2 regions of the Paenibacillus sp. 7523-1 genome follow, and region 1 is predicted to be linked to the other one. Evidence: a T-box and tRNA genes for the amino acid it is inferred to sense, from the RefSeq annotation. Region 1 holds a T-box; the other holds one or more tRNA genes.
The links. A T-box is a leader RNA that pairs with one kind of tRNA and senses whether it is charged. The one in region 1 lies ahead of CHH60_RS23485 (valine--tRNA ligase), so its partner is inferred to be a tRNA-Val.
Positions count from the first base shown of each region.

Region 2: it encodes a tRNA-Val, which carries the amino acid that the T-box ahead of CHH60_RS23485 (valine--tRNA ligase) is inferred to sense. The anticodon was not compared.

Region 1 is NZ_NPBR01000023.1:29,768-37,102, reverse strand. It holds gene CHH60_RS23490 (bifunctional folylpolyglutamate synthase/dihydrofolate synthase) at 1-105, opposite strand, end outside; gene CHH60_RS23485 (valine--tRNA ligase) at 184-2,850, opposite strand; T-box leader at 2,909-3,197, opposite strand; gene CHH60_RS23480 (LysM peptidoglycan-binding domain-containing protein) at 3,358-4,896, opposite strand; gene CHH60_RS23475 (RluA family pseudouridine synthase) at 5,035-5,940, opposite strand; gene hemL (glutamate-1-semialdehyde 2,1-aminomutase) at 5,937-7,241, opposite strand.
Region 2 is NZ_NPBR01000010.1:8,452-15,786, forward strand. It holds gene CHH60_RS12095 (YdhK family protein) at 1-330, opposite strand, end outside; gene CHH60_RS12100 (organic hydroperoxide resistance protein) at 563-982, opposite strand; tRNA gene CHH60_RS12105 (tRNA-Val) at 1,233-1,305, opposite strand; gene CHH60_RS12110 (hypothetical protein) at 1,446-1,691, shown strand; gene CHH60_RS12115 (GNAT family N-acetyltransferase) at 1,935-2,378, shown strand; gene CHH60_RS12120 (DUF3892 domain-containing protein) at 2,505-2,741, shown strand; gene CHH60_RS12125 (hypothetical protein) at 2,823-3,104, opposite strand; gene CHH60_RS12130 (hypothetical protein) at 3,098-3,310, opposite strand; gene CHH60_RS12135 (DUF3889 domain-containing protein) at 3,457-3,777, opposite strand; gene CHH60_RS12140 (hypothetical protein) at 3,831-4,124, opposite strand; gene CHH60_RS12145 (manganese catalase family protein) at 4,345-5,247, shown strand; gene CHH60_RS12150 (DUF3221 domain-containing protein) at 5,337-5,921, opposite strand; gene CHH60_RS12155 (hypothetical protein) at 6,020-6,334, opposite strand; gene CHH60_RS12160 (FecCD family ABC transporter permease) at 6,516-7,335, opposite strand, start outside.

The DNA.
Region 1 (7,335 bases):
CAATCCGGGTCTGATGCCAAAAGGAATAAGGCCATTGATCCAGTCCACAGCCTCGTCATAGGTATGCAGAGGGGCATCTACGCCCGTGCCATTAAGTTCCGTCATATGTTTCACCTTCGGTCCCGAGTTTGATTGAAAAAAGCGGCCGGATGGCATGCTTGCTCTCCATCCGACCCAGAAACATTAACCTTTCAGTTCCTTGATCCGGGCGATGACTTTATCCCGTTTATCCGAATAATCCGCTTGTTTGGCGCGTTCTTCCTCAATAACCTTGGCTGGCGCCTTGGCTACGAAGCCTTCATTCGCCAGCTTTTTCTCTACACGGAGTACTTCGCCTTCAAGGTTCTGCAACTCTTTCTCCAGGCGAGCCACTTCCTGCTCAATATCAATCAGTCCAGCCAGCGGCAAGTAAAGTTCAGCTCCCGTAATTACAGCACTCATGGCCTTATCCGGTGAACTCAGATCAAGTCCGCTGTCGAACTCGGATGTATTGCAGAATCGTTGAATGTAATGGCTGTTGCGTTCGATAATGCTGAATGTCTCGGCGCTGTTCGCTTTTACCATCAATTCAATCTTCTTGCTCATCGGCACGTTTACTTCTGCACGAATATTACGTACGGCACGAATGGTATCCATGAGCAGGTTCATCTCGGCAACGGCTTCCGGATTCTCCAGCGCAGGATCATACACTGGCCAAGATGCAAGTGTAATCGTCTCGCCTTCATGAGGCAGATGCTGCCAGATCTCTTCCGAGATGTAAGGCATAAACGGGTGAATCAGGCGCATGGTGTGGTCCAGGACATAAGCGAGTACCGATTGTGTTTTTTTCTTGGCAACCGGATCTTCACCGTAGAAGGACAACTTGGAAAATTCAATATACCAGTCACAGAGGTCATCCCAGATAAAGTTGTACAGCAATCGTCCTGTTTCACCAAATTCGTATGCTTCGATTAGACGCGTAATATCGCGGGAAGTTTCGTTCAGACGGTGAAGAATCCAATAATCGGCTGTTCCAAGCTCTCCGCTGATGTCGCGATCTTCGTAAGTAAAGCCTTCCAGATTCATCAGTGCGAAACGTGATGCATTCCAGATTTTGTTAGCAAAGTTACGTGCCTGTTCTACCCGTTCCCAGCGGAAACGAAGATCCTGGCCAGGCGTGCTGCTGGTGGAGATCATATAACGCATTGCGTCTGCACCGTATTTCTCAATAACATCCAGCGGATCCACACCGTTACCGAGTGATTTGGACATTTTGCGGCCATCCGCATCACGAACCAGCCCATGCATCAGAACATCTTTGAATGGAATTTCGTCCGTGAACTCCAGAGCTGTGAAGATCATCCGTGCAACCCAGAAATAAATGATGTCATATCCGGTTACAAGCACACTTGTCGGATAGTAACGTTTCAGATCTTCAGTATCTTCAGGCCAGCCGAGCGTGGAGAAAGGCCACAATGCCGAACTGAACCACGTATCCAGAACATCTTCATCCTGTCTCAGCTTACGACCCGCGTACTCTGGCAGTGTTGTTGGATCTTCAGCCGATACAATAATTTCACCAGTCTCATCGTCGTACCAGGCAGGAATACGATGTCCCCACCACAACTGACGTGAGATACACCAGTCACGAACATTTTCGATCCAGTTCAAATACGTTTTCTCAAAACGATCGGGAACGAAGTTTACGCCTTCCCCGTTTTGCTGTTTTTGAATGGCTCTTTCGGCGAGAGGCTTCATCTCAACAAACCATTGTGTGGACAAATAAGGCTCAACCACAGCTCCCGTCCGTTCGCTGTGTCCAACCTGGTGTGTGTGATCCTCAATGTTGATCAAAACACCCAGTTCCTGCAAATCTGCAACGATCTGTTTGCGGCAGTCACTGCGATCCATACCCTGATATTTGCCTGCTTCCGCATTCATGGTACCTGTCTCATCCATTACTATGATCTGAGGCAGATTGTGGCGAAGACCCACTTCAAAGTCATTCGGATCATGTGCAGGTGTAATTTTTACAGCACCGCTTCCGAATTCCTTATCTACATAATCATCTGCAATAACCGGAATTTCCCGGCCGATGATTGGCAGGATCAGCGTTTTGCCAATCATGTCTGTATAACGTTCATCTTTTGGATGAACCGCAACTGCAGTATCACCGAGCATCGTCTCCGGACGAGTCGTTGCTACCGTAACATAACCGCTTCCGTCCTTAAGTGGGTATTTCAGATGATACAGGTGTCCCTGAACCTCTTTGTACTCAACCTCAATGTCAGACAATGCAGTACGGTTCACCGGATCCCAGTTAATAATGCGTTTGCCTCTGTAAATCAGGCCTTTTTCATATAGTTGAACAAACACTTTGCGCACCGCTTGGGAAAGCCCTTCATCGAGCGTGAAGCGTTCACGTGAATAATCCAGGGAGAGTCCCATTTTACCCCACTGCTGACGGATCGTTGTCGCGTATTGGTCTTTCCAATCCCAGACTTTATCCAGGAACTTCTCGCGTCCAAGATCATAGCGGGTCAAACCTTCTTCACGCAGCTTTTGCTCTACTTTGGTTTGAGTCGCAATACCTGCATGGTCGGAACCTGGGAGCCACAAAGCGTCATATCCTTGCATCCGTTTGGTTCGGATCAGAATATCCTGGAGTGTAAAATCCAGTGCATGCCCGATATGAAGCATACCGGTTACATTCGGGGGTGGAATTACAATGGTAAACGGTTCAGCATCCTTGCGCTGACCAGCCTTGAAATATCCACGTTCTGTCCAGGTAGAATACCATTTCTGCTCCGCAGCTTTCGGATCATACGTAGTCGGCATTTCTGTTGCCGCTGATTTTTTTTCTTCAGACATGTGTCATTCCTCCGTTACTTAATCATCATCGCCAAAAAACAAAAAAACCTTTCATCCATCAAAGGACGAAAGGTTAGCTTTCGCGGTACCACCTTTGTTTCACGCAGACAGAAAGAAACACCATGCCTTTCTGAGGCTATCGTGACACTTCAAGCAGATAACGGCTGCTACCGGCCCATCCTACTTCAGGAACAAACAAATCACAATGACATGTTTCATCGTTCCTCATATTCAAACAGGCAACTCCCGGGCGACTTCGATCAGTAGGTTCCTGCGGAATTTCTCAGCGCTGCAATCCCGCTCTCTGAAAGGCCTTGCTGTCTACTACTCCCATTCGACGTTGTTCTTTAAAAAACCTAAACACATCATACCCTGACCGTGCCCGATAGTCAACCTGACAACAGCGGAAACGGGCGGCAGCCCTGCATCTTAAGCCAAAAAGCAGCAAAAACCTGCAATCCTTATTGGATTGCAGGTTGATATGGACGTTATTTTACAAGTCAGAGGTCAGGGGATGTATAGAATCTGCCCTTCTTCAACGACTTGTTCAGTTAAACGATTGTACAACTGGAGCTCCCGGGTACTCAATTGATAGCGGTCAGCAATGCTATCCAAGGTCTCTTCCCGCTGGACGATGCACAGTTTAACTTTGCGGAATGGTGTCTGATCCACAATCGTGCCCAAAAACAGGTTCTTCCACTGAACATCTTCTGCCTGGTAGGCTTCTTCCTGTACGGAGCCAGCGACCGACTCGTCCTCCCGATCCGTTTCTGTATCCCGCACCGACCTACCCGAGGACAACAGGGACGAGATCCCGACCCCTTCTTCCTGTCTTGGTGAAGACTCCCTCTTGCTGCCAAACGCTACTTTGAGCTCTGGCTTGTCTTCTGTCTCAGCCACAGGTTCAGGAATGAACGAAACAGGCTCTGAAGATTCATCTGCATCCACTGCTCCCGGTGCAGAAGGTCTTTCCCCCTCGGCAGATTCCAGTTCAGACGCTGCAAACACATCCTGCCAATTCTCTGCTGGCTTCTCAGCCTCCGTCTGATCTTCCTGCGGTGAACCTGACCTGGAAGATTCGAAGTTCCAGACATTCGAAACAGCCAAGTCTTCCGATGGTTGTTGGTTCAGCTCCGTGTTTGTATGTAAGGTCTCCACGGAAGGCTCGGCCCAGACAGATGGTGATTCCTCAGCCAGAGGTAGCAATGGCTCTGACTCCGGATAAGAAGCCAACCGGTCTGCAGTCTCCGCCATAAAAGATGAGACGGGTGAAGGTGAGGCGGGTACTTCATTATCGGCTACTTCATCTTCTTGGGTGATTAATGAAGGAGCGTTATCTTCAGCAGGTCTTTTCTGATATTCTTCTTCATCTTGATTCTCGAGCGTATCAGCATAGATCTGTTGCGGTGCAGGGGTTAACTGTTCTTCCGGCTGCGCATCTTCTTCATAACGGATGCTTTCTTCAGCGGCTTGCTGTGGATACCCAGGGATTTCTGCTGCGTATAGAGACTCGGCCGTTATAGGCAGACCTTCCTCTTCACTGCGCTGCAGCAGATATTCCTGAGCAAAAGTGTTCAACCCGGCATCTGCATCCTCTGCCTCCGGAGCGCGGTTAACCTGCTGCGGATCAGGCGAGTGTACCACAGTAAATTCTTCCGCTGACCAGGCCTGCGGCTCTTCAACAGGAAAGCCCTCAATGCCACGCAGTGACAACACACCTGTAATATTCAAGCTTCGGCTGGATAATAAATCCACATCAAAGTTTTCAATCTCAATCGAGATATCCTCAAGCGATCTTACCCGATTCAGGGGAACCGTGATCTCAACCGGAATAAAATGTTTCAGTTCCTCCGATATCTCGTTCTCTCCCCGATACGCACCTGTAAGTAAAAGATGGCCTCGCAACGTTGCATGATCATCCTGACCGATGACTTGAATACGCGGGTATAACTCAATTTCCTCCAGTTCCTCAATGGCAGGGACTCCCTCGGACAAATGAACGCGCTCATAAATATCGAACCGTAAACCATAAGGTTGATTCAACAAAGGTGGCGTCCTCCTTTCGGCATATGTTCACCATGATCCTTCTCATGGGACTGATCCATGGTCCAAATCCTTCGTTACCCCATCTATATGCCATCGATGAGATGAGCATGCCACCTTTGTTCAAAGCTTGCCTTTTTATTAGGTTGTTCGTTCCCGCTCGGCTAGCTGTTCCAAATCAGAAGGCCACGGATCTCGAACTTCAATCAGCGCTCCCGTGAGCGGATGATTAAATTTTAACACTTCACCATGAAGTGCCTGGCGCCCAATGGCATCAGGCTTTCCTCCATACAGCTGATCGCCAACAAGCGGGTGTCCGGCATAACTCAGATGCACTCTGATCTGATGCGTACGTCCTGTATCCAGTATTAGTCGCACAAGTGTAGCACGCTCCCACACTTCTACAATCTCTACATGTGTTACTGCGTCCTGCCCACTCTCGGAAATGCGTCTGCGCTGCTTGTGATGCCTGTCCTTACCGATGGGCGCATCAATTTTGCTGCATTCCGGAGATACCTGCCCTTCAGCAATGGCTACATACTGACGCCCAATTTCTTTGCGACGCATTGCCTCATCCAATTTTGCCAGAGCAAAAGCATTCTTGGCATAGAGAACAGGGCCTGTTGTATCTTCATCGAGGCGATGCACATGGCGCACGCTGGTGTCGATACCGTTGATCTCATAATAAGAGGCGACAGCGTGATCCAGCGTAATGGCATGATCGGCACGAGATCCATCCGGATGCAGCTTCATACCCGCAGGTTTATGTACAACCAGACTAAAATCATCCTCGTACAGCACCTCAATCTCTGCCCACCGGGGTTCAACATCAATGGGCTGAGATGCAAAAAGGGCCAGCCGAAGCCGGTCCCCTGCGAGTTGAATTCCGTGATTTGCCTTGAGCTGACGAAACAGCTTTTCTGGAAACGAAAGTTCAGTGAGCAGCCATTGCTCTGCCGCAAGCTGTCTGTCTGGACTGCCTGTTACCACTTTGCCTGGCATCAGCTCCAGCCATTCCCCACGACGCTTCCAACTTTTGATCGTCATAGAGATTGTAGAGCCTTGCGGTTTGCTTCAATCGTATCGTCAATATCCTGCTCTGTATGCACACCAGAGACGAACATGCCCTCAAATTGGGAAGGTGCCACGCTTACACCCTCATCAATCATTGCTGCAAAGTAGCGAACAAACTGATCCAAATTGCTTCCTTTGGCTATATCGTAATTGGTAACAGGTACACTGCTGAAGAACGGACATACCATGGAACCAACGCGATTGATCGTTACTGCAATACCCGCCTCTGCCGCATTCTTTTCGAAGCCAGCCTGCAAACGAGCCGACAACGTCTCCAAACGATCATAGACTTCCGGTGTCAACAGTTTGAGGGTGGTATAGCCTGCTGCCATAGCCAGTGGGTTACCACTCAGTGTTCCCGCTTGATAGATCGGACCGGTTGGAGCGATCTGCTCCATCAGATCCCGACGACCACCATATGCTCCGACCGGAAGGCCGCCGCCGATAACTTTACCGAGACATGTCAGATCGGGCGTAACACCATACCGCCCCTGTGCACAGTTCAAGCCAACACGGAAACCGGTCATGACTTCATCAAAGATGAGCAGGCTGCCGTACTGGCTCGTCAGGCTGCGCAGACCTTCAAGAAAGCCCGCTGCCGGAGGTACAACGCCCATATTCCCAGCCACAGGCTCAACAATGACAGCAGCCAGCTCCTCACCAAAACGTTCAAAGGCAAGACTAACCGATTCCAGATCATTGTATGGCACAGTAATCGTATTGGTAGCAACCCCTTCAGGAACTCCAGGACTGTCTGGCAATCCAAGGGTAGCGACACCGGAGCCCGCTTTGATCAGCAAGCTGTCCGCATGTCCGTGATATGAACCTTCAAACTTCAGAATTTTGCTGCGGCCCGTTGCACCGCGCGCCAATCTGATGGCACTCATGGTTGCTTCCGTACCCGAGTTGACCATCCGCACAATATCGATGGAAGGTACGCGTTCGCAAACAAGTTTAGCCATCTCGGTCTCCAGCAGCGTTGGAGCACCAAAGCTCGTTCCTTTCAGAGCTGTTTCACGCAGTGCTTCAACGACATCAGGATGGGCATGTCCCATAATAAGTGGTCCCCATGAGCCCACATAATCAATAAATACATTGCCATCAATATCGTAAATTTTGGACCCTTCTCCACGTTCTGCATAGATCGGGGTAAGTCCTACGGATTTGAATGCCCGAACGGGGCTGTTTACGCCTCCAGGTATGTACTGCTTGGCTTCCTCGAATGCGCTGCGTGAGCGCTCATCGTTTCGTCTTTTTCCTGATTGTGCAGTCATGAACATCCTCCTTAATATGAAGGCCCCGCTCCTTATATGAACAGTAAACTGATCTATACAAGCGACATAACAGGGTCGTGCAGGGCCTTGCTAT
Region 2 (7,335 bases), on a different contig from region 1:
TCCCCCCGTTGTCGGTGTATACGTAACAGCATAAACGGTCGTTTCATAGGCTCCAACAATCGTGGCGGTTGCCCCTTTCATACCGGACATATGGTCAGCACTCATGATAACCTGGCTGCCAATCGGATATGTAGGATCCACCTTTTCCATAAGCCCTTGTGGCAGCTCTCCTGAATCCGAATGGTGCATTTCTCCTGTAGTGGCTGTATGACTGTTATTGCTGTTATGGCTGTTATTGCTGCTATTCTGTTCCGTATTTTTACCGCAACCACTTACTACCAGACTTCCTGCGATCAGTAGAGATACCATCATCATTACGTACTTTTTCATGTTAACTCTCCTTTGAAATACGAATCTAGATACCTATAATATACCCCATGTGGGTATATTTCAACCTTCAACCTCCAAGGTTTACTCTCCGGCGCCCATAATAAAAAACACCTTCAACTCTGTCCTATCCCATTTACAATGGCAATGGGACAGACATTTGAAGGTGTTCTCAGTCTTTATCTTAATCAAGCCTATTTTAGAAACATCACAAATCCAAATTCGTTATTGATTGTTACGCCATCTCCAGAGTTACATTTACATTGCCTCTGATTCCTTTGGAGTATGGGCAATAGTCATGAGCAAGTTTGACAAATTTCTGTGCGGTCTCTTCATCCAAACCCTCGATTTTCACTTCCAGCTCGACTTCCAACTTCACTCCGTTGTCCGAAGGATCTGTAACAAGCATAACAGTTGCAGATACGGTGCTTCGCTCAATTTCCACATTGTGTTTCTTCAATTGAAACTCCAAAGCAGAGTTAAAACATGCACTGTATCCTGCTGCAAACAGCTGCTCCGGATTCGTAGCCGTAGTCACTTTACCACCAAGTTCCGGCGGTGCAGCTACATCCAGCATAAATACGTTATCTGGTGATTGCACGATCCCTTGACGTCCACCTGTATTGATTACTGTCGTTTCATATAGAGTTTTCATTGTAATTTCTCCTCTTCATCATTGAATTTTATTTGATAAGTTAAACTCGTTTAATTATTGTTTACAATTAGATTGTACACAACTTAATTGCGTTTGTAAACAATTATTTTGTTATAAAAAAAGAAGCCGCCATTTTGGCAACTTCTTAACTTTGTTTTCTGTTTTATTACATCGGAGTCTGATCCACGTTTTTAGCGAATCTTCAAAACAAACAAGAAAAAAGCCCTTGCTACGCAAGGACTTTTCGTTATGATCTGTAGTGGGCTCGAACCACTGACCCCTACCCTGTCAAGATAGTGCTCTCCCAGCTGAGCTAACAGATCATGATAACCTATTCTGTTCGAATGAAGTAACAGTATCATACCAAGTAAACGCGTACAATGTCAATGGTTTAATGGTTATATTTTGTTGAGAATGGAGCACACTAAGGAATGATTACCATTTCATTAAAGAGGTGACTTCGATGCCACACGCAAACTCCCATAAATCCCGGGCCTATAGCAAAAAATGGGGCTTCATTCTTCCCCTCACCATACTTATTCTCGTGATCTCCGGCTGCAGCCTGGAACGGGATGAGCATACCGTGCGGTTCCAACAACTACAGCAACCGAATGTAACGGATGATCTTCCTGTTTGGCTCGATGTCTACTCGAAATCTGTCCATGAAGAGGTCTATTCGCCTCAGGGAAACAGTGAACTTTTGCCCTGACACTGACACTCTTGCTTGTTATCACTCATCCTCATCCCACTTTCTGGAGTAGGCTTTCTTCGTTACGTAATATAATAAAGCGATCATTCCGGCAGACATCAAGAGTGTAATGGTCATAATTCCTGCCACGCCCATCCTCTTCACCCCTCTCCCAATATGTTCCAGACTCAACTATACAGGAAAAGCGATTTTTTGTATAATGCAGTCTGATATGTCGCTCAAGAGCAGAAAGAAGGAATGGAATTGGCAGCAGAAATTAGTTATGTAACGACAGATGAACAGCTCCAGCAAGCATTGGGCATCCGCCATGACGTTTTTGTCATCGAGCAGCAGGTGCCTGCCGAGATTGAAATCGATCAATTTGATGTCATCAGTCCTGATGTACATCATGTTTTATTAAGTACGGACGGACAGGCTGTAGCTACAGGACGACTTATCTATTACAGCAAGGATACAGCCAAAATGCAGCGAATTGCTGTGCTTCAATCCCATCGTTCATTCGGTTATGGACGTGTACTCCTGCTAGCCATGGAAGAGCGGGCACGAGAGCTTGGCTTGACTTATTCTTTACTGGATGCGCAATGTCAGGCCCAGAAATTTTATGAGAAGCTCGGATACGAAGTGATCTCGGAAGAACCTTTTTATGATGCCGACATTCTGCACGTACGCATGAGAAAGAGTCTGTAAAACCCTATCCTTCGGTGAATCAACGTGTCTACAAGTGTTCTAGGATGTCATGCATACTTTTCTTCGATTCGGACAGGCTAAAGGGGAACTCAAATTCTCATTTCCTCAGATAAGGAGTGTGACATTATGAATCAGACGACACGTGAGAGCTTCACAGCAGTACAAAAAAATGGTGACGGTGATCTGACTGGCTTTCAAACCTCTTCTGGACGCATACTGGATTATCAGCAAGCACTGGCAGAAGTACAGGCAGGAGCGATAGCGGGTGTGAATGTGTTTAAAGGCAAGGACGGGGAAATGTACATTCGCGGTGATGCGGACGGCGACCCGACCAACAATCTGGATCAACTCCCCACTTTCTAAATATATGAACGATGTGTAATAACGAAGCAAGCGCCAGTCCGGCATCCCGGATTGGCGTTTTTATTTCGCAATAAAGTTTCCCTAGTATTCCAAAAAATACTTAACAGCATCTCCGGCAGGCTGACTCTTACGAATCGGCTGCGGTTCCTGTTCCCATGCCTGCAAGATTTGTATTCCTTCCAGCGTGGACTTATTGGCCCAGTTAATATGCTGTCTGCGCTCCAGTTCAAGCAATGATTCGCGAATGAGATCCCGGCTTCGCCCTGTCTTGTTCTCCAGCTCATCCATTCGGGGCATACGTCGTCGCTGCCCAGCATAATTAACGATAATTCGTAAAATCTTCCGTTCAAAATCGTTTAACATATGCCCGCCTCCCCGTCCTTATGAAGGATAGGACGCCATGCCAGAATACCTTGCTCCAGAAATGTCCGGGGCGATCCATCTGCTCCTGCGGATGCTCGGATTCTCCCACCTCGCACACTGTTAATACGAATCTGACGCTGCGTAATATGTCCTGCACGATCCATGTACACGAGTTCCACCATCTGGCCAATATATTTTCCCAACATAACCATCCCTCCAATAAGAACGTTTGTTTGTATTACCTATTATATGAGAACATAAGTTCTTTATTCAATAACTAAAAAAAGGATTTTATATAGCAAAAAACCAGGCTTGTCCCTGTTATCAGAGATGCCTGGCTTTTTTTTATTTTTTAGTGTCGATCCGATTCACTGAACTGCACCTTTTTTAACTGCTGCGTAGACGGATTAAAATCTACATTGACATACACAGCAAACTCTTTGCCGTCCTTGCCCCGCACCCATAACTTAAACTGCTCCCGGGATTGGTTGGCTGTCAGCGATGTACGTCCAATATGCTTGTAATCCAGTATGTCCACATTATATTTGGTCTGCGTTTCTTTTACGGCGATGATTCCCCACTTCGCATAATCCGGAATGGGAGCCGCTGAACTGGTGGCTAGTCCCGACAAACTCAGCATAATCGTCATCAGTGTAACGATAAGTAATCTCATATCAATCACTCCTTGGGGCTTGTTTCCGTTAGCCTGCCCATGGGAGGATTATTTTACACGATCAGTCGAATGATTAATGTTACAGGTTGCTGAACCCAGCGAACAATCTGAAGAATCGTTTGATGCCGATCCAGTGGAGGATTGAAACTTATCCCCCAGTCACCTGACAATAAATGATTCGTGGGGTCCGGATTGGACGGTGCATCCAGCCCGTACTTTTTCTCCAAGGCTTCCCTCGTTTCTTGATCCACTTCGACTTGATGATGAACATAAGCAGAGACATGCTCTACATGAAGAAGTAAAAGTATACCTATAGTAAATACAGTGATAAGCCAACGTTTAAGCAAAACTTGTCCTCCTTTTCATTGCCCTTAGCCAAAATCCCCAATTACTCTAATTGTAACCCTAATACATCCCCATTGGAAAATTGATCCTGAATAGGATATATACGTCTTTAGCCCCAAATATGCTGACTGCGGTTTGATTCTCCCATTCTATGTGTAATAGGCCTTGATAGACTGAACTGAATTATGATCTGAACACCCATTTCGAGGAGGTTATATTTGAATGTTCAAACGAATGGATGAAATCTTGATTGAAATCCCCAATGTCGAGAAGCCCGATCCCAATGCAGCCGCATCCATACAGGAACTGCTAGGCGGCAAATTCGGAGAAATGTCAACGTTGAACAATTACCTCTACCAGTCGTTTAATTTTCGCTCCAAGGAAAAATTGAAGCCCTTCTACGACCTCGTCATGAGTATTACAGCCGAAGAATTGGGTCACGTGGAGCTGGTATCTCACGGGATAAACCAATGCCTCAGAGGTTCGACCGCTTACAAGGAACCCGATGATACACCACTTGGTTCCGTGAAGGATGCACGTCTATCCTATCATTACCTGGCGGGGGCCCAAGGTGCCATGCCTTTTGATTCTATGGGCAACCCGTGGACCGGTGCAAATGTGTTCAACAGTGGTAATCTTGTCGAGGATCTGCTGCATAACTTTTTCCTCGAATGCGGCGCACGTACACATAAAATGAAAGTATACGAAATGACAGACCACCCTGCTGCCCGGGAAGTGGTTGGGTTCCTGCTAGTACGCGGCGGTGTACACGTCGTTGCCTACGCCAAAGCGCTGGAAATTGCAACAGGCGTGAATGTGACCAAGCTGGTTCCTATTCCTTCATTGGAAAACAAGGCATTCACCGAGACCCGAAAATACGAAGAAAAAGGCGTACACACCAAGCTGTACACGTATAGCGATAAAGACTTTAATGCCATCGGCCAAATCTGGAAAGGAACACACCCTGAAGATGGACAACCACTTGAAGTCATTCAAGGTGTTCCAGAAGGCTTTCCGATTCCGGAAGCCCCTGCGGTGGAAGAAGAATTCGCCCCAGGCATTTCACATGAGGACTTCGCGGAAATTGCACGTCGTCTGAAAATGGCGGGGAATATTGCTGATTGATACAGCATGATCATGATGATGTCATAATATATAAAGCCCTCGTTTGCTAGATAAGCATATCTGAGGGCTTTTGTTTTTTTATGCTTCATTCACTTTTTTTGTTCTTGCACCGATTCCACTGGCTCCACATCCTGAACTTCGAGTTCAATCTGCGCCTGATTATCATCCGTTGACATGGCATCCTTCATGCGAACCGCCCAGATTCCTGTATCGGCATGAAACTCCACGTCTTCAATGACCGGCAAACTTATCTCCTCACCATCGGATAAATAAATTCCGCCGCGAATTGCGTCCGCCTCACTGATCTTCGCGCCATCGGGAGTTGCCGCAGCATACTCTGCAATGGACTCTGCTCTTGCACGACCTGGATAAGGCTCTTCCTCCGGACTTCCATCCGTCCAGACTTCAACATACGTACCAATCTGAGAATCAGGTACATTGGAGAACCATTTTGCCGGATAATACTTACTCGTTTCTCCATTCGTTCCGATTTCCTTATGTTCGGGATTCACAACAAGGATGGAATTCTCTTTGCGATCCACCACATAGCCGGTAAACCCTTTCTCTCTTGGAGCATCTGTTCGCGGCGGTTCTACTTCCTTCTGAACCTGTAACGAACAGCCTGTAAGAATTAAAATGATGAGCATCATAAGAACGATCATACGACTGGACACTTCCATTCCCCCTCTATAGGCAACATGTAGTGCAATCTATTTCTCTTATAGACGGCTTCCCACTACCCGATGTTACAAAAGAAGAGCATGATTATCGATCAATTTCTTTGGGATCTTTTGTACGCAACCCTTCCCCAAATGATCAAACCTGCGCAACACAGCAGAACACAGTATCCCCAAGCAAAAAGCATGGCGATTCCCAGGCCGATATTGGCATCCAGACGTTCATCGGTTAACTCGGTATAAAAAGCAAAGCCCAAGGGCACAGCCCCCACGATAAATAATACGGCCATCAAACCACCCCAGCGTCTGAACACCGGCGTTTGATTCGATTGCGACAGTTTTTTAATGCCCCGATACAGGATGAACAGAAGCAAAATGAATATCAGCCATGTGCCAAGAATTTGCGCCATCTTGTCCGCCTCCTTCGAATATAATCCCAACTTATCATTGTAGAAGAATCATTTCCTGCTTATCCATTATATTTCGCCCTTCTCCGGTACATTAATCACATCCATATCAATTAAAACAAACACGCCTTCACCCGGCCCTATGCGAGCCCAATGAAGACGTTCTGTTACCATGTGAATTGCTCTATCTGGTTCTGCTCAAGAGATAGAGGAAGTATGGCGCACCGAGGATCGCAACCAGAATTCCCGCGGGAATCTCGGAAGGCTGCAGAATGACACGGCCCAGCGTATCCGCAATGAGAACAAGAAGAGAACCGACCAAAGCGGATGCAGGCAAAAGAAACTGATGTTTCGGACCCACAAGGCGTCTGGCCAGATGCGGTCCGATCAAACCTACAAAACCAATTCCGCCACTGACTGATACACAGGACCCGGCAAGACCTACGGCAGCAGCAAGCAGGATGAGTCTCTCACGATTAACCGATGCACCAAGTCCACTGGCGGTCTGGTCCCCGAGGTTCAGGACATTCAGCACACGCGCCTTATATAGAACGACCGGAATAAGAATAATTAAAAATGGAAGCAATGCCGATACGAACTTCCAGTTTGATCCCCAGATGCTGCCTGCCATCCATGTCGCCACAAACTGGTACTTCTCCGGACTGAGCCGAAGTGTAAGTACAATCATAGCAGAGCTGATTCCGGCAGCTACCCCAATTCCTGTAAGAAGCATACGTGTAGGCATGATGCCCTCTCCCTTTTTATACGAAAGCACATAGATGAGAAAGGCGGCAAAACTGGATCCAATTAAAGCAAGAATCGGCAGCAGAAATACAGGGGCCGCCGTTGTTGTAGGAAAAAAGGATACAAATAGCATTACGACGAGCCCCGCACTTGCATTGATCCCAAGTATCCCCGGGTCTGCCAGCGCGTTACGGGACACGCCTTGCAAAATACATCCAGACAAGGCAAGCCCGGCACCAACCATGATTGAAATTACAATC